3 regions of the Bacillus sp. NPDC094077 genome follow, and region 2 is predicted to be linked to each of the others. Evidence: riboswitches for the same ligand, from Rfam matches in the RefSeq annotation. Region 2 holds a riboswitch; each other region holds the start of a gene.
The links. Region 2 has a riboswitch for cyclic di-AMP ahead of ACQKNR_RS18550 (hypothetical protein). Riboswitches for the same ligand answer to the same signal wherever they lie in the genome.
Positions count from the first base shown of each region.

Region 1: linked by a shared signal. The riboswitch ahead of kdpA (potassium-transporting ATPase subunit KdpA) and the one ahead of ACQKNR_RS18550 (hypothetical protein) in region 2 are both predicted to bind cyclic di-AMP.
Region 3: linked by a shared signal. The riboswitch ahead of ACQKNR_RS22665 (APC family permease) and the one ahead of ACQKNR_RS18550 (hypothetical protein) in region 2 are both predicted to bind cyclic di-AMP.

Region 1 is NZ_JBNNUF010000011.1:63,277-69,313, reverse strand. It holds gene ACQKNR_RS22290 (DUF445 domain-containing protein) at 1-129, opposite strand, end outside; gene ACQKNR_RS22285 (D-serine ammonia-lyase) at 282-1,622, opposite strand; gene ACQKNR_RS22280 (helix-turn-helix domain-containing protein) at 1,777-2,322, shown strand; gene kdpA (potassium-transporting ATPase subunit KdpA) at 2,388-4,055, opposite strand; cyclic di-AMP (ydaO/yuaA leader) riboswitch at 4,156-4,297, opposite strand; partial or broken gene ACQKNR_RS22270 (transposase) at 4,438-5,040, opposite strand; gene ACQKNR_RS22265 (SDR family oxidoreductase) at 5,167-5,919, opposite strand.
Region 2 is NZ_JBNNUF010000007.1:233,180-239,216, reverse strand. It holds gene thiS (sulfur carrier protein ThiS) at 1-84, shown strand, start outside; gene thiG (thiazole synthase) at 87-857, shown strand; gene thiF (thiazole biosynthesis adenylyltransferase ThiF) at 850-1,869, shown strand; gene thiD (bifunctional hydroxymethylpyrimidine kinase/phosphomethylpyrimidine kinase) at 1,876-2,697, shown strand; cyclic di-AMP (ydaO/yuaA leader) riboswitch at 3,375-3,522, shown strand; gene ACQKNR_RS18550 (hypothetical protein) at 3,616-4,002, shown strand; gene ACQKNR_RS18545 (hypothetical protein) at 4,016-4,249, shown strand; cyclic di-AMP (ydaO/yuaA leader) riboswitch at 4,511-4,656, shown strand; gene ACQKNR_RS18540 (SipW-dependent-type signal peptide-containing protein) at 4,756-4,860, shown strand; gene kdpF (K(+)-transporting ATPase subunit F) at 4,857-4,937, shown strand; gene kdpA (potassium-transporting ATPase subunit KdpA) at 4,957-6,037, shown strand, end outside.
Region 3 is NZ_JBNNUF010000011.1:150,622-156,658, forward strand. It holds gene ACQKNR_RS22645 (rhodanese-related sulfurtransferase) at 1-460, shown strand, start outside; gene ACQKNR_RS22650 (hypothetical protein) at 700-2,175, opposite strand; gene panE (2-dehydropantoate 2-reductase) at 2,351-3,295, shown strand; gene ACQKNR_RS22660 (hypothetical protein) at 3,358-3,486, opposite strand; cyclic di-AMP (ydaO/yuaA leader) riboswitch at 3,627-3,773, shown strand; gene ACQKNR_RS22665 (APC family permease) at 4,068-5,894, shown strand.

The DNA.
Region 1 (6,037 bases), on a different contig from region 2:
CAATCCGGCTTCAAATCCCCCTTGTATAATCTCCCCAGCTATCGTTCCTTGAAAAGGGATGGAAGCCGCAAACCCTACACCCATAACCCCAAGTGAAATACCCGCTATATATTTAGTCTGTAATGACATCGTATACACACATCCTCTTATCATGTAAAATAAAGCTTTTCTTTAATCGATATTAGTAATCCTTTATATCTATACTATAATGAACTAACGTGAAAATAACAAAGAATTTTATGTACATGAAAAAATGAGGCTTTAAATCGCCTCATTTTCCGTTACTCTGCTATCGTTAATTCCAAACCCTTTTTATAATAGCCACTCATCACTTCTTCTGGAACCATACTCCCACCAGTTCCCCACACAATATGAGTACCTTTTTTCACCTTCTCTGTTAACTGTTTTTTTTGTAAATACTCGTTTTCAGCTTTACATACATTCAACGGACCTTTCATACCCGCTAATGCAGAAGGCTCTAAATAAATATTTTCCGTATCAGCCAATTCTTTTAACAATCTATACAACTCTTCATCACTTACTGTGTAATTCCCGCTCAAAAATGGTTCCATCGTTTTACCGACAAATCCAGACGGTCTTCCTACCGCCAGTCCATCCGCATCTGTTATATTATCAATCCCGATATCTTGAACAGCAATTTTATCATGAAGTCCTGTCATTAACCCGAGTAGCATACATGGAGAGTGTGTTGGCTCTGCAAAGAAGCAGTGTACGTTGTCTTTATACAATAACTTTAGGCCAAACGCTACTCCACCAGGTCCGCCCCCTACTCCGCATGGAAGGTAAACGAATAAAGGATGTTCTTCGTCTACTACAATCTCTAACTCTTCTAATTGCTTTTGCAAACGTGATGCCGCTACTGCGTATCCTAAAAATAAATCATGCGAGTTTTCATCATCGACAAAATAACAGCTAGGATCAGCCTCAGCTTGCGTTCTTCCTTCTTCTACTGCTTTACTATAATCAGCCTCATATTCAATAACATTTACATTTTTACTTCTTAATAAATCTTTCTTCCATTCTTTTGCGTCTGCTGACATATGAACAGTCACATTAAATCCTAGTTTCGCACTCATAATGCCAATGCTCAGTCCTAAGTTTCCTGTCGAACCTACCGCAATAGAATATTTTGCAAAAAACTTCCTACATGTGTCGCTATCTAAAACTGAATAATCGTCTTTCTCAGTTAATATTCCATGCTGAAGTGCCAATTGCTCAGCATGTTTCAACACTTCATAAATGCCACCTCTCGCCTTTATCGATCCTGATATCGGAAGCTGACTATCACACTTTAATAGTAATTCTCCTAATATTGGTTGCCCGTATTTCTTCTCTAAAGACTGCTTCATAGCAGGTATTTTCACTAAAGGTGATTCTATAATTCCACTCGTCTCTTTCGTTTCAGGAAAAACTTTCGCAATATATGGTGCAAAACGTTTTAACCTCTCTTCCGCATCTTTTACATTTTCTTCATTTAGTGGTGAGCCTTTTATCGCTGTTTCATAATTTTCTATATTCGGGTTTATCCAAAATACTTCTTCTGTTGCAATTAAGTTGTTTAATAGTGGACATTGCTCTTTTAGTTTCTCTATTCCCTTCATTCCTCTTCCCCCTCATAACCTTGTAGCTTACGATTCAATAAATTATAATTAAATTAATTTAATTTTAATATAGTTTAACATAAAAAATAATTTTAGTTAATTTCAATTTAATTTTTTAAAATATAATTTAATAATTATTAAGGAGCTTTTAATTATGGAAAATATAGATATTGGTAAAAAGATTGAAAAACAAAGAAAAGAAAAAGGCTTAACTAGTAAAGAACTAGCAAAGATGGCCGATATTACACCATCTATGTTAAGTCAAATTGAGCGCGGGTCTGCTAACCCTTCTATTCAAACATTAAAAGTGCTCGCTAAAGCCCTTGATGTTCCAACATTTAGTTTTTTACTTGAAGAAACAAATACAGACGATTTAATCGTACGCTCTCATAAACGTAAAAAAATGATTATCGATAATTTATCGTATGAATTGTTATCACCTGATTTCACAGGAAATTTAGCAACAGCAATTATGACTGTTCCTCCAAATACTGCTTCATCAGAAAATGTCCTAGAGCATAAAGGAGAAGAATTAGCCTTCGTATTAGACGGAACAATTACATTATATTTAAATGAAGAAGAGTACATTTTAAAAACTGGTGATAGTGTAAAAATACCTGCTTATCTAAAACATAAATGGGTAAATCGTTTTGAGAAAAATGCGATTGTCTTATTTTCTGTTACTCCGCCGATTTTTTAATACATAAATAAAAACAGGTTAATCCTTATAAAATATGGATTAGCCTGTTTTATTCATTAAGAAAGTTAAATTATCGTTAAAAATTCAGCAATGGGGCCAAGTACAAGCACTGGTAAAAATGTTAATGCGCCTACTATACATATTGTCCCTAACAAAATGCCGCCAAATAAACGAGTATCCGTTTGAAAAGTTCCTATCGTTTCAGGAATAATCTTCTTCTTTTTAAGCCCTACTGCAACAGCAAGCATTGTAATGATTCCTAAATATCTGCTGATATACATTACAATACCCGTTGAAAGATTCCAAAACGGTGTATTATCTTTTAACCCTTCAAATCCAGATCCATTATTAACAGCTGACGACGTATATTCATATATTACTTGCGTTAAACCGTGAAAACCAGGACTGGAAATAGCGTCCGTTCCATGATAAGTAGAAAAAGCAATTGCCGCCACTCCAAGAATAAGTAATGGCTGAGATACAATCGTAATCGCAATTAACTTCATTTCTTTTCCTTCTAATTTTTTATTTAAAAACTCTGGTGTACGACCGACCATTAATCCTGCTAAAAACACAGCAATCATCGCATACATGATTACATTCATAAACCCAACTCCAATACCACCAAACACCGCTCCTAAAAGCATATTTACAAGCGGAACCATTCCTCCAATCGGCGTTAGCGTATCATGAGTCGTATTGACCCCACCAGTACCAGAAGCACTTGTTACATTCGCATAAAGTGCAGAAGAGATAATTCCAAGACGAGTTTCCTTCCCTTCCATATTCCCTTGTGAACTTTCTACTCCTAATTGACTTAACAGCGGATTCCCCTTTAATTCAGTCGTAACAAGAACCGAAAAACTAATTATAAAAAGAATAAGCATTGATATAAAAAGCATTCTTCCTTGCTTTCGATTACCGACCATTCTACCGTATACAAATGGAAATGCCATTGGAATTAGCATTTGTAATACCATCTGTAACACATTACTGACCATATTAGGATTTTCGAAAGGGTGTGCAGATACCGTTCCAAAAAAACCACCGCCGTTGTCCCCAAGTTCCTTAATAGATAATAAAGAAGCTACCGGCCCACGAGGTAGTTCTTGTATAGTTCCCTCAATCGTTTTCACGATTACTGTTGAATCTATCGTTTGAGGTACTCCTAATAATACAAATAACAATGATGTTATAAACGCAATCGGCAGAAGTACACGTGTAATAGATTGTACAAAATCAACAAAAAAGTTCCCAATTCTTTTCCCAGCTAATAGACGAATAAATGTAATACCAACTGCCAATGAAGTGGCAGGAGCAGCAAACATCATAAACGTTACACCTATCATTTGAGAAAAATAAGATAAGCTACTTTCTCCACCATAATGTTGTAAATTAGCATTCGTCATAAACGTAATCGCTGTATGAAAAGCTAAAGTAGGTTCTAAGCCCTCAAAATGATTAGGGTTTAACGGTAACATTCCTTGTAGCCTAAAAATAGCATATACGACTACAATAAAAGAAAAATTCGTCATTAATAAGCAAAAGACATATCTTTTACCACTTTGACTATGACCTTTAACCCCAGTCACTTTAAATAATATTGTTTCTATCGGTCCAAATACTTTTTGCAATAAATGATGCTTTTGAAAAGCGTTATATAAATAATCTCCCATAGGTTTTGCGATTAACACGAATAGACCAATTGTAATTAGACTTGTAAACCAGCTCATTCTTTTCTCCCTCTCTTTACGAATACATATTTTCATTTTTTGCTAATAAGAGAATAAAAAAAGAAAACACTAGGTTGCACCTAGTGTTTAATATACACAAGTCCCCCCTCTCAAAACGCTGACGAGGTTAGCTGTCGGATTCGGACCTTGAGAGTAGCCCTACCTATAAAAGGATTCACCCCTAGTGCCATATGCACAAATTTGGTTCCCCCGCTCCATAATGGATTAAGCGATACATATTCAGCTGTCAAATACAAATTGAGCTATTCTGACTGTTAATATACTCCTCTGAAATGTACTTGTAAAGAGAGAAATATAATTCTCTTTTTACAACAAACTATTACAAAATAACTACTAAAAATAACGATACACGGATGCTTGTCCATTGTATGCTGGTAATATAAACGTTGATTTCTGTTAATCGTTTGCTGTTTTCAAAGTATGTAACTCCTTTTTTCTTTTCAACATAAGTTTGCTGTTTTCTACGTTTATGAATTTGAGTTGATGTGGGTCTGTATATTACAACTCGCGAGGGTAATTTTTGTTTTCCAATATAGGCATTTCAAATTTCATAAGTTTCTCCTGGTTTTATCTGATGCATAATATCTTCAAGGTTAAGTAAAACATATAAAGATCGCTTTTTTACTGTTCCATCCCGAAAGAATTCTGGAGATTCATTCTTCACGTATACTCTATTATTCAACTTCAGCCGTGAAACATTGAATACACCTCGTTGATCCATCTGGTCTAAATCTTTTAGAGAAAAGCACCCTAAATCTCGAATACATAAATCTCCTGGGCGTAAGATATCTAAACACTCTGTACCAAAGGTTTTACCATTATTTTTACCTGGTTTCATTTGAAAATTAAGAAATTTCCCACTATGCAAATCATACTCTAGCTGAATCTTAATACCAGCTGTGTATGCACATCCTCCTGAACCAGGATAAATAGGAGCCAAATGATTGGGGACCTGAAAAAAGGACAACACTTCATCGTCAGGTGAAGTTTATACATAATCTGTTTGGAATTGCATAATAATTTGTAATCACATAGACTGTGTAGGGCTTTATAACTCTATTAAATGATTTTTTCACCAGAACTATTTTTATTATGCAAGACCACCATTTGAAAATATAACTTGTCCATTAATCCAGCGTCCTGAAGTTACTAAAAACATTACTGTATCGGCAATGTCTTCTGGTGTACCCAGACGTTCAAGTGGTGCTGCTTTAGAAAGATTATTTATTGTTTGCTCATCTTTTCCATCCAAGAATAATGGTGTTGCAGTTGGACCTGGAGCCACCACATTAACTGTGATATCTTTACCACGCAATTCGCGAGCCAATACCATTGTCACTGATTCAACCGCTGCTTTACTTGCAACGTAAGCACCATATGTTAGGAATTTTGTACGAGTAACAGAAGTAGAAAAATTGATAATTGCACCATCTTTGCGGACACGGCGCGCCGCTTGTTGTGAAATCACAAAAGCTCCCCGAATGTTTGTACGGTACATTTTATCTAAATCAGCTAAGTTCATATCTGCGATAGAGCTAAGTAACATAATACCTGCTGTATTGATTACGACATCAATACCACCCCATTTTTCTTCAACTATATTGAAAACTTCTTGCATAATTTTTTCATCTGCAACATCTCCACCAATACTAATTGCTTTTCCGCCTTGCTTTATAATATCATTCACTATAGTATCCGCTTTAAGCTTATTTCCAGAATAATGCACAGCTACAGCAAATCCATTTTTGACTAATTTTTTTACTATGGCGTGTCCAATGCCACCAGAACCTCCTATAACAAGTGCAACACGCAAAGCTTGTGTTTCAGTAAATGTTTTTATCATAATAACTCTCCTTTGTTATTATAGTGTTGAGTAACACAGACTTGTTTACCTTCTCCTTTAACAAAAACTGCAGAATTACCACTGGTGTTTTAATAATTGGTTTTGTTGTAAAGCTTTC
Region 2 (6,037 bases):
ATTTTACAAAAAGATGATCATAAAGATACATCTGTTTTTGATGGAGACCAAATTGAGATTGTAACTTTCGTAGGAGGCGGTTGATTATGTTAAACATTGGACCATTTTCATTTCATTCTAGACTTTTATTAGGAACAGGGAAATTCTCTGATTTTGATGTGCAGCAAAAGGCAATCGATGTTTCTGAAGCTGAAGTTTTAACATTTGCAGTACGTCGTATGGATATATTTGATGCAAAGCAACCTAATTTATTAGAGAAACTTGATGTAAAAAAATATACGTTATTACCAAATACAGCAGGGGCAAAAAATGCTGAAGAAGCTGTTCGTATTGCAAAATTAGCAAAAGCTTCTGGACTTTGTGACATGGTAAAAGTAGAAGTTATTGGCGATGATAGAACGTTACTACCTGATCCAGTAGAAACATTAAAGGCATCTGAAATGTTACTGGAAGAAGGATTTATCGTTCTTCCGTACACATCTGATGATGTTGTATTAGCACGTAAATTACAAGAACTTGGCGTGCATGCGATTATGCCAGGCGCATCACCGATTGGATCGGGACTGGGAATTGTAAATCCATTAAATTTAAGCTTTATTATTGAACAAGCAACAGTACCAGTTATCGTTGATGCTGGTATTGGTAGCCCAGCTGATGCAGCATTTGCGATGGAATTAGGAGCAGATGGTGTTTTATTAAATACAGCTGTTTCTGGTGCGAAAGATCCTATTAAGATGGCACAGGCAATGAAATTAAGTATTGAGGCAGGACGTTTAGGCTTTGAAGCAGGTCGTATTGCGCGCAAACGTTGTGCAACTGCAAGCAGTCCTTTAAAAGGAATGAGCGTAGTTGAATAATCGATATTCGCGCCAAGAACTATTTTCTCCAATTGGAGAAGAAGGACAACAGAAGATAAAAGAAAAGCATGTACTTATTATCGGTGCAGGCGCATTAGGTAGTGCAAATGCAGAAATGTTTGTAAGGGCTGGTGCTGGCAATGTAACAATTGTTGACCGTGATTATGTAGATTGGAGTAATTTACAAAGACAACAATTGTATGCAGAAAGCGATGTAGAGAATAATCTTCCGAAGGCTGTAGCAGCAAAAAAACGTCTAGAAGAGATTAATAGTGAAGTAAGAATAGAAGCTCTCGTTCAAGATGTAACGGCTGAAGAGCTAGAAGAACTTGTTACAAACGTCGATGTAATGATTGATGCGACTGATAATTTCGAAACACGTTTTATTGTAAATGATATAGCGCAAAAATATTCTATTCCATGGATATACGGAGCATGTGTAGGAAGTTACGGCCTGTCTTACACAATTCTTCCTAGTAAAACGCCATGTTTATCATGCTTATTACAATCGATTCCGCTTGGCGGGGCGACATGTGATACAGCGGGGATTATATCACCTGCTGTATCTCTTGTTGTTTCTCATCAAGTTACGGAAGCTCTTAAACTGTTAGTAGAAGATTATGAATCGCTTCGAGATGGACTTGTGTCGTTTGATGTATGGAAGAATGAATATTCATGTATGAATGTGCAAAAGCTTCGTAAGCATAATTGTCCTTCGTGTGGTGAGGATGCGCTATACCCGTATTTAAATAAAGAAAACACTTCGAAAACAGCAGTTTTATGCGGGAGAAATACAGTTCAAATTAGACCACCTTATAAGGAAGAAATGAATTTTGAACAATATAAGCAGCTGCTGAAAGGTCGCGTGAAGGATTTAAATATAAATCCATATTTACTATCATTTTCTGTTGAAGAAAAGAGGTTAGTCGCCTTTAAAGATGGCCGTGTACTCGTACATGGAACGAAAGATATAAGTGAAGCAAAAACAATTTATCATCGCTATTTTGGATAGAAAAGGATGAGTGGGATGAAAGTAAATAAAGCTTTAACAATTGCAGGATCTGATAGCGGAGGCGGTGCTGGAATTCAAGCAGATTTAAAAACGTTCCAAGAGCTTGGTGTGTATGGAATGACAGCAATTACTGCAATTACAGCGCAAAATACGCTTGGCGTTCAAGGGGTATATCCTGTTCCGTTAGAAGGTATTATGGAACAGCTGAATTCAATTGGTACGGATTTAACACCAGATGCTGTGAAACTAGGAATGTTATTTAGCAGTGAAATTATTCAAATTGTTGCAGAGCGTATTAAGAAATTTGGCTGGAATAATATTGTGCTAGATCCTGTTATGATTGCAAAAGGTGGAGCATCATTATTACAACAAGAAGCAGTACAAGCATTAAAAGAATATTTATTACCAGTAGCAACTGTTGTAACACCGAATGTTCCTGAAGCAGAAGTGTTAACTGGGATGGAGATTCATAATGTTGAAGATAGTAAGGAAGCTGCGAAAGTATTGCACGAATTAGGTGCTAAATACGTGCTTATGAAGGGCGGACATGCAGAGTATCAAGGTAATGAAGTAATTGATTTACTCTTTGATGGAGAAAAGTTTATTGAATTTAGAAGTGAACGAATTCCTTCGAAGCAAACACATGGAAGCGGCTGTACATTTGCATCTGCAGTTACGGCAGGACTTGCGAAAGGATACTCAATTGAAGAGGCAGTTCAAGAAGCAAAACGATTTATTAGTATAGCAATTGAAGAGCCGTTGAATATTGGAAGTGGTCATGGACCGACGAATCATTTTGCGTATCAATTGAATAAGACACATGCATAAGTGAAAATTTAACCCGTGGGGCTCCCCACGGGTTATTCATGTTAACGATTAATAATATATGTTAGTAAATGTGATTGGCTCTTCTCGTTTAAATGAGTAAAGTATATAAAAAATGTGATGATATTAATATTAAATATATAAAATAGGGAATCATAGCTTTCTTATTTTTAAGTATTTACTATAAATTAATAACAAACAAGAAATTAAAAAATGATTTCTAATATAGTACGGAAGTTAGTATAACAAGGAATAATAACTAAAATCGCTAAAATTAATAGTAACGAATTACCTAGAATTTTTATCCCGTATTAACGGGCAGTAAGACTCTCACCTCAAAATTTGGCGAATGCGAGGAAGTTAGGTGGGAGATCAACTGCCCGTAAAAGCCCGATTGGTTCAACTAATAATCAGTGGGGAATGTACAAAACCCCCACTGATTAAAGTTTCATTTTATTATTTTAATAGAATTATTCTTGTTGTTTTCGGTCATATACCTCTCTCGTTTCACCTTTAATTTTCAATCATTTCTTTATTTAATATTATTACAATACGACTAATGAAAATTCCTCTTGAGTGTAAAGATTTATAATGTTTAACAAAAAAAAACTTCATTTTGAGGAGCTTTTTTTTGTTTACTTTTTCCAAATGCAGGAGTAATATATCAGCCAGAATACATTTTTTTGTAAACGCTGAGTCCAAATTTATGGAGCGGGGGAACCAAATTGTGCGTCGTCACTAGGGGTGAATCTTTCAGTTTTGAAAGTAGGGCTACTCTCAAAGTCCGAATCCGACAGCTAACTTCGTAAGCGTCTTGAGAGAGGACGGTGCCATGATGGATACATCACTTCATCGGTCTGATTAGTATAGGGGAATATCAATCTACGTTTGAGTTCTTTTATGCTAAGGAGGATGAGGTACATGGAACTAACACTTATTTGTGTTGGAGAAGAAAACAAGATAAAGAGTTTAAGAGAGTTAGTAGCATTTCAGCATGAGTTAATTATTTTTACAGCAAATGAAGAGATCGCAGCTGAAGTTAGGGATTATGGATTTGAGGCGGCTTATAGTTGTAATCGAAAGCAGGATTTTACTAGTATTTGCACACGTATTAAGAAGGTGATTTTACTAGGAGATGAGCTTCCAATAGTTAGCTTCTTCACAGAACACATTCACTTTTCTTTTCAAGCGCCTATTACTGTTGTTACAAGGAATAAACGTTATCCAGCGAGGCTCTATGAAACAATTGGAGCTAAGTTTGTCGTGTTTACGAACTGTGATAATATTTCTTTTTTATTTTTTGAATAGGGCGGGGGAAGAAATGATGAAGGTACTACTACTTGGAGATATAGCAAATCGTTGGGCGGTATCGATAGAGAGGGTTCAAGAATTGACCCAGATCGATCCTATTTTTCCGAAACCATATATTTTATTACCATCAAAAGATGCTTTGTATTTAGAGTCGGATATTACCGAGTATGAACAATTGCATGTAGAATTAGCACAAGTTTATATTCGTGGAAGAAATTTACGTGCTTTTTTACGAGGTGAATAAATTTTGAACGAAAAGGAGAGCGAATGTTAAGTGCACCTAAGGTGGGTACTTATATACATTCGCTCTTTTTTCATATTTTAAAAGGGCATTTCTATGAAAAAAAAAGAAAAGATAAGAAAACAGATGAAAAGATATAAAAAATATATAATGTAAGCGTTTAAATGATAAAATATTTTCTTATTTAAATTAATTTACCTCTTTACAAGTTAAATTTTGAGGAGTATATTTACTCTCATAAATCATTCATAAAATTTCCAAAAAAACCTAAAATCGCTGAGTTCCAGAGATGGAGCGGGGGAACCAATTTTGTGCATCGTCACTTGGGGTGAATCTTTCAGTTCTGAAAGTAGGGCTACTCTTTAGGCCCGAATCCGACAGCTAACCTCGTAAGCGTTTAGAGAGGAGGTTTACTTTTTGTTGTTCATTTTTTGAACACTGAGTAGAGCTCAGTGTTCTTTTTTAATATTTTAATGGTAAATTTTAACAAAAGAAAGTGAGGGATAGCTATGTTGGATGTTGTAATGATCGGGATATTTGTTGTATTAGTTGCATCGATGGCAAGTCTGGCAAGTTGGTCAGATAAAGTTGTGAAAGAAGGGAAGCAATCATGATGATTGTCTTATCGGTTATTGTTGCAGCAATTACGGTTTATTTAGTGTATGCATTATTAAATCCAGAGAAGTTTTAATTAGGGGGAATCATTGATTATGATTTGGGTTGCAGTTGTCGTTACAATGCTGTTGTTTATTCTAGTAGCAAAGCCAACGGGGATTTATTTAGAGAAAGCCTTTCAAGGTAGCAAAACGCTAGATAAAGTATTCGGGCCTTTTGAAAAACTTATTTTTAAAATTACAGGCGTAAAAGGATACGATCAAACGTGGAAACAGTACGCATTATCATTAGTTCTACTCAATGGATTTATGATTGTCGTTGTATATTTCATTTTCAGATTACAAGGTGTATTGCCATTAAATCCAGCACATATTGAAGGAATGGAGCCTACGCTCGCTTTTAATACAGCAATTAGTTTTATGGCTGATACAAACTTACAGCATTACAGCGGTGAAAATGGTTTATCTTATTTATCACAATTAATTGGAATTACATTTTTAATGTTTGCGGCACCAGCAACGACGTTAGCGATTGTTATGGCTTTTATAAGAGGACTTGCTGGAAAAGAACTCGGTAACTTTTTCGTTGATTTTACGAGAGCGTTAACGAGAGTATTTCTTCCTATCGCATTTATAGCAGCGTTAGTCTTTGTCGCACTTGGCGTACCACAAACGTTAGATGGGGCGGTTACAGCACAAACGATTGATGGGGCAAAACAAAGTATTTTACGTGGTCCAGTTGCATCATTCGTTTCCATTAAGGAACTTGGAAATAACGGCGGAGGATTTTTCGGAGCAAACTCTACACATCCTTTTGAAAATCCAGGGCAAATGAGTAATATTTTACAAATGATGCTTATGATGTTATTGCCAACTGCACTTCCATTTACGTACGGACGAATGGTAGGAAATAAAAAACAAGGTCGTATCCTTTTCGTATCACTATTTATGGTGTTCTTACTAGGATTTATAACGATTACGACATCCGAATTGCATGGAAATCCAGCATTAAACGAAATGGGTATCCAGCATGTGCAGGGAAGCACTGAAGGAAAAGAAGTACGATTCGGAACAGTATTTTCTTCACTATACGCAACAGTAACGACAGCTGCTGAAACAGGAGCGGTTGATACGATGCATGATACGTTAACACCAATTGGTGGTCTAGTTCCACTCG
Region 3 (6,037 bases), on a different contig from region 2:
AAATAAAGAAACACTTGAAGGCAAAAAGATTTTAACGTACTGTACAGGTGGAATTCGTTGTGAGAAGTTCTCTGGTTGGTTAGTTCGTGAAGGTTACGAAGATGTAAGCCAGCTTCACGGCGGAATTGTAACGTACGGAAAAGATACAGAAGTACAAGGTGAACTTTGGGATGGTCAATGTTACGTGTTCGATGAGCGTATCTCTGTACCAGTAAACCAAAAAGAACATGTTATCGTTGGTAAAGACCACTTTACAGGTGAACCTTGTGAGCGCTATGTAAACTGTGCAAACCCAGAATGTAATAAGAAGATTTTATGTTCTGAGGAAAATGAAGCGAAATATTTACGTGCATGTTCTCATGAATGTCGTGTACACCCACGTAACCGCTACGTAGCACAACATGAATTAACTGAAGAGCAAGTAGCTGCTGCATTAGAGAAAATCGAAGCAGGAAAGTAAGCGGAATTAGTGTAATAAAAAGAGAAGAGGCTACTCCAAATTTCATTTTGTAGTAGCCTTTTTTATTGTTCGGTTCTTTATTTTGTCAGTTTTTGTCGGTAATTCGATATATTTTAAAAATCGCTGATATATTTTGAGTTGTGGTCGATATATTCGAAAAATCGCCAATAAAAAATTCACCTACTAACGTACGGCGCGCATTACTAGGGTAAGAAATAATCTTCTGGAGTCAAAAGTCTTTACTGCTTATCCTCTTTCTCTTTCACAGCAGAAAGAACAGTTTGTTTTACCCACGCTTTTCTTCTTCTATGCTGTATACCCCATTGGTATAAATTTTGCGCACCTAAAATAAAGGAAATGACTATGCCGCTGATCGCTATTAACAGCGCGAAAAATTCAAGAGGCGATGATATTTTGTTTGAATTGGTGTTTCTTAAAAGGTCAATCATAGTAAAACCTAACATTTGTCCTACTACAGAGTAGAGCGTTAAAATTAATAGTAAAAGGCTATCTTTTTTAGAGGCGACATTTTCTTGGTATTTAAATAAGCTATCAAGGTTTTGCTTCGCGTTTGCGTATAGAACCTCAATGTTAAAAAGCTTTCTTAAGCGGAAGAAAATATCTTCACTTTGTGATTGGGATACTAACTCTAAAGAAAAGTAATTAGCTGTAAACGAATTGATTGAATAAATTAATTTCTCTATTTCATTTGTATCTTGTTCAATATTTAGCTCAGCATAGGCGTTTGCCATTTTTAATAAAACAATTTTATGAAATAAATTTAATAATAAAGCGTAATAAAATTCCCCGTACATTTGACTAGCAAGTTTAGTGACTTCTTGTTCACCTTCATTTGTTATACATGTGAAAATGTGTTCTTCCATTATGAAATAGCGGTTAGGAGCCCATCTTTGGTAAGAATGATTTGCTAAATAATCGTGAATATAAGGAATATTATTTGCGCTAATATACGGTTTACCATCGTCTGTTAATCCGGAAAGACTGGAAGTACGATATATATCGACTACATGAAGGTCTGACTCTTTCTTTATGGATAATAAAGTTTGTACATACATTCGTTGGTCTTCAAAGAATGGGAATGTTTGAAAGTAAGAACTCCGCAATCTCTTTTTCTCAAAGAAATCTGTTAAGCCATGAAATAAATCACCAAATATAAGTTTTTCCACTTGTGAATATTTTTTTCCATCACATTCAATACAAATAGTCTCAGTTGTATCATTTCTAGTTTCAAGTACACGGAAGCGGGCAGCGAATTCGATTGCTTCTGATAATGTCATGTTTGGAGCGGTTTTTACTTCTGTTCGAATTGTTAAGAAGCCAAGCTCATAAGGACAAAGTGTTACATCAATTGAGTGTACGGTGAATGGGACTGAAATAAGGTTTGTTGTTAAATATCCATTTAAGTTAAGGTCTTTAGAATAACGTTGCAATCCTTTTTGATATTCTGAATGAGGAAAAAGAATTTTATTTGTAAATGAAAGATAGTACGCTTCCATATTTTGATGTGAAACTTTAAACTGCCCATAATATGTATTTTCATCATCGAGATGATCGAGTCGAAAAGGACGAAAATTATTTTTTTGTAAGAAAGGGAACATATTTTGTTCATATCCACTTTTAAACGAAAATGGGAAAATAAATTGAAATATAGCTGTTGTTACATCTTTTTCCTCTATTGATTGTATTGCCTCCATTTACATTGTTTCCTTTCCATTTAAGCTATAGAAACAACATGCCCAATTTTTCTTGAAAATAACCTCTCATTTTCAGTAGATTAGGAATGAAAATTCAGCTAATTAAGTAGGGGACATGTATAATATTATGTATACTAAAACTAGTATAATTATGTTATGAAAAGGGGGATATAGTATGCGTATTTTAGTGTTAGGGGCTGGGGGCGTTGGCGGATTTTTTGGTGGTCGATTAGTAGAAAAGGGAGAGGATGTTACATTTCTCGTCCGCAGTAAAAGAAAACAGCAATTAGAGGAAAAAGGACTTATTATTCGTAGTGTTAGCGGGGATTTTTCATTTCAACCGAAATTAATAACGAAAGAAGATCGTACTGCTCCATTTGATGTGATTTTATTTTCAACAAAGGCGTATCATTTAAACGACGCAATTGAAGATTTAAAGCCATTTGTAGATGAAAATACTGTGATAATCCCATTATTAAATGGTATCGCTCATTTATCGCTATTACAAAAGGAATTCGGTGAAGAAAAAGTAATTGGCGGTTTATGCTTTATCGAGACGACGTTAAATGATCAAGGAGAAATTGTACAAACTAGTACTGCCAACAGACTTGTATTCGGGGAAATAAAGCCCCAAGATTCAGCGAGAATAAAGCGTATTTCTAAAGTTTTTGCAGGTACGAAAGCCAGTTTTATTTTAAGTGAAAATATTACGCAAGATATGTGGCATAAATATTTATTTATTACTGTAATGTCAGGTGTGACAACATTAATGCGTGCACCGATAGGACCGATTCGTGAAAGTGATGGAGGTCGAGAATTTATCCGGAATTTATTTGCAGAATCTGTGCAAATCATGAAAGCTATGAAGGCACCAGTTAAGGATAATATTATTGAGGAACATATGAAAACGATTGATAAAATTTCGTATGATATGAAGTCATCGATGCAGCGTGATATGGAAAAAGGTTCGTTTATTGAAGGGAAGCACTTGCAAGGATACTTATTGGATTTAGCAGAGCAATTTTCTATAGAAGCACCATTATTAGGAGCGGTATATCAAAACTTGAAGGTATATGAAGAAATGGCCTTTAACAAATCTGTAATAGAATTAGATGTATGAAAAAATAAAAAAGATAGCAATATATAAGTGTATTGCTATCTTTTTTATTTGTGTATGACAAATTATTTGTTTCTTTTAACTCTTTCTGTCAAATTTATTTCCTCTTCACGTTTACCATATAGCTGATTAATTTCATTTGCTACTACATCTAAATATGAGTCGGAAAAAAGTGGCTTCTTTTTTTTAGACATATGGGTCTCCTTTGTGGATTTTTTAGTATTCATTATGTATATTTATTGGCGGATTATGCGCAATCATTTTAAATTTTTTCTTTTTCAAAATTTTTGTTTACTTTTTGAAAATAAAGGAGTATTATAATCCACAGTTTCAATTTTCTAAATCGCTGAAACCGCATGGTGCGGGGGACCCGTTTTAATGGATTAGTGCATAATCAAATGGGGTGAATCCTTGAAAAAGGTAGGGCTACTCATAGGCCCGAATCCGACAGCTAACCTCGTAAGCGTTATATTGAGAAGGAAGGTGGAGCTTGTGCGACAAAAAAAATAATGTCTACAAGTCTATTTCTTGATGGCTTGTAGACATTTTTTGTTTTCTGAAGAAATAGTTTATCCCGCTTTAACGGGCAATAAGACTCCCACCTCAAAATTCGGCGGATGCGCGGAAGTTAGGTGGGAGATCAACTGCCCGTAAAAGCTTGATTGGTTCAACTAATAATCCGTGGGGGATAACCCTTCCCCACGGATTAAAGTTTCACTTTATTAGCTGTAACTAGTAGAAAAGTTCGTACAAAATTATTGGAGAGTGGACAGCAGTGGTTTCATCTATCAAAAAATTTTTAATTGGAAGGCCGTTAAAATCAACTGAGTTAGGAGAACAAAAACTCAATAAAACGAAAGCGTTAGCTATTTTATCTTCTGATGCTTTATCATCAGTTGCTTACGGTCCAGAGCAAATTTTAATTGCTTTAACAGGTCTTGGAGCAATAGCTTATTGGTATTCCATTCCGATAGCTGTTGGAGTATTGGTATTATTGACAGCTCTTATTTTATCTTATCGTCAAATTATTTTCGCTTATCCTCATGGCGGGGGCGCATATGTTGTATCAAAAGAAAATTTAGGGATGAATCCAGGTTTAATAGCAGGAGGATCTTTATTAGTCGATTATATTTTAACTGTTGCAGTAAGTGTGTCTGCAGGTACAGATGCGATTACGTCTGCTTTTCCTAGCTTACATGCGCATAATGTAATCATTGCGGTTATATTTGTTATATTGATTACTATTTTAAATTTAAGAGGGGTAACGGAATCAGCTTCCATTTTAGCATATCCTGTTTATTTATTTGTTCTAGCACTATTTATATTAATTGGTGTAGGGATATACAATATTTTAACTGGTCACGTTTCACCGACTTTACATTCGCCAATTGGAACACCAGTTGCCGGAATTAGCCTATTTTTACTGTTACGAGCGTTTGCATCAGGAAGTTCTGCTTTAACAGGTGTTGAAGCAATCTCTAATGCAATCCCGAATTTTAAAGATCCTTCTCCTAACAATGCGGCAAAAACATTGCTTGCGATGGGGGCTTTACTTGCCGTTTTATTTTCGGGAATCGTCTTTTTAGCTTACTATTATGGCATTACTCCAAGTAAACAAGTAACGGTTGTTTCACAAATCGCTGAACAAACATTTGGACGTAATTTTATGTACTTTTTCATACAAGGTACAACAGCTTTAATATTAATTCTTGCTGCTAATACAGGATATTCTGCATTTCCATTATTGGCGGTTAATCTTGCGAAAGATAAGTTCATACCAAGAATGTTTACGATTAGAGGAGACCGTCTAGGGTATTCAAACGGTATTATTATACTTGGGATTGCTTCGATTATTTTAATTGTAGCTTTCCAAGGGAAAACAGAACACTTGATTCCGTTATATGCGGTAGGGGTATTTATTCCGTTTACACTTTCTCAAACTGGAATGGTACTAAAATGGCTTCGTGAAAAGCCTGAAGGATGGATGTTACGATTAACGATTAATTTAATTGGTGCAGTTATTAGTTTTATCGTTATGAGTATGTTCTTTTTAACTAAATTCGCGCAAGTTTGGTCAATCCTTATTTTCTTACCTGCAATCATCTTCTTGTTTCATCGAATTAAGAAGCATTACGATGCAGTTGGCGATCAATTGAGTTTAAAAACTTGTGAGCCGCTTATTCCGATTGAGGGGAATGTAATTGTTGTCCCTGTAGCTGGTATGACTCATGTAGTAGAAAATTCATTGAATTATGCTAAAGCTCTTTCACCAGATCAAGTAATTGCTGTATATGTTGCTTTTGATAGAGAAGAGGAAAAGGTATTTGAAGAGAAGTGGAAGAAGTGGCAACCTGACGTAAGGCTTGTTACATTGCACTCTCATTATAGAAGTATCATTCAGCCATTAACAAAGTTTATTGATACAGTGCAGTATAAAGCAAGTGAATCAAATTACAGAGTTACGGTCGTTATACCACAGTTTATTCCGAAAAAGGGTTGGCATAACATTCTTCATAATCAGTCTAGCTTATTAATTCGTGCGTATTTACTGTATCGAAGAAATGTTGTAATTACGACAGTACCATATCATTTGAAAAAATAGAAAAATTAATGTTAAGGATAGCTTCACTTTAGTGAAGCTATCTTTTTGTATGTATATGCTATGCATAATTGCATATAGGCTTAAAAGATATATTAATATAATTTTATCGGTTATGAGTAAATAGTGTTTTCTGTTGTGGTATA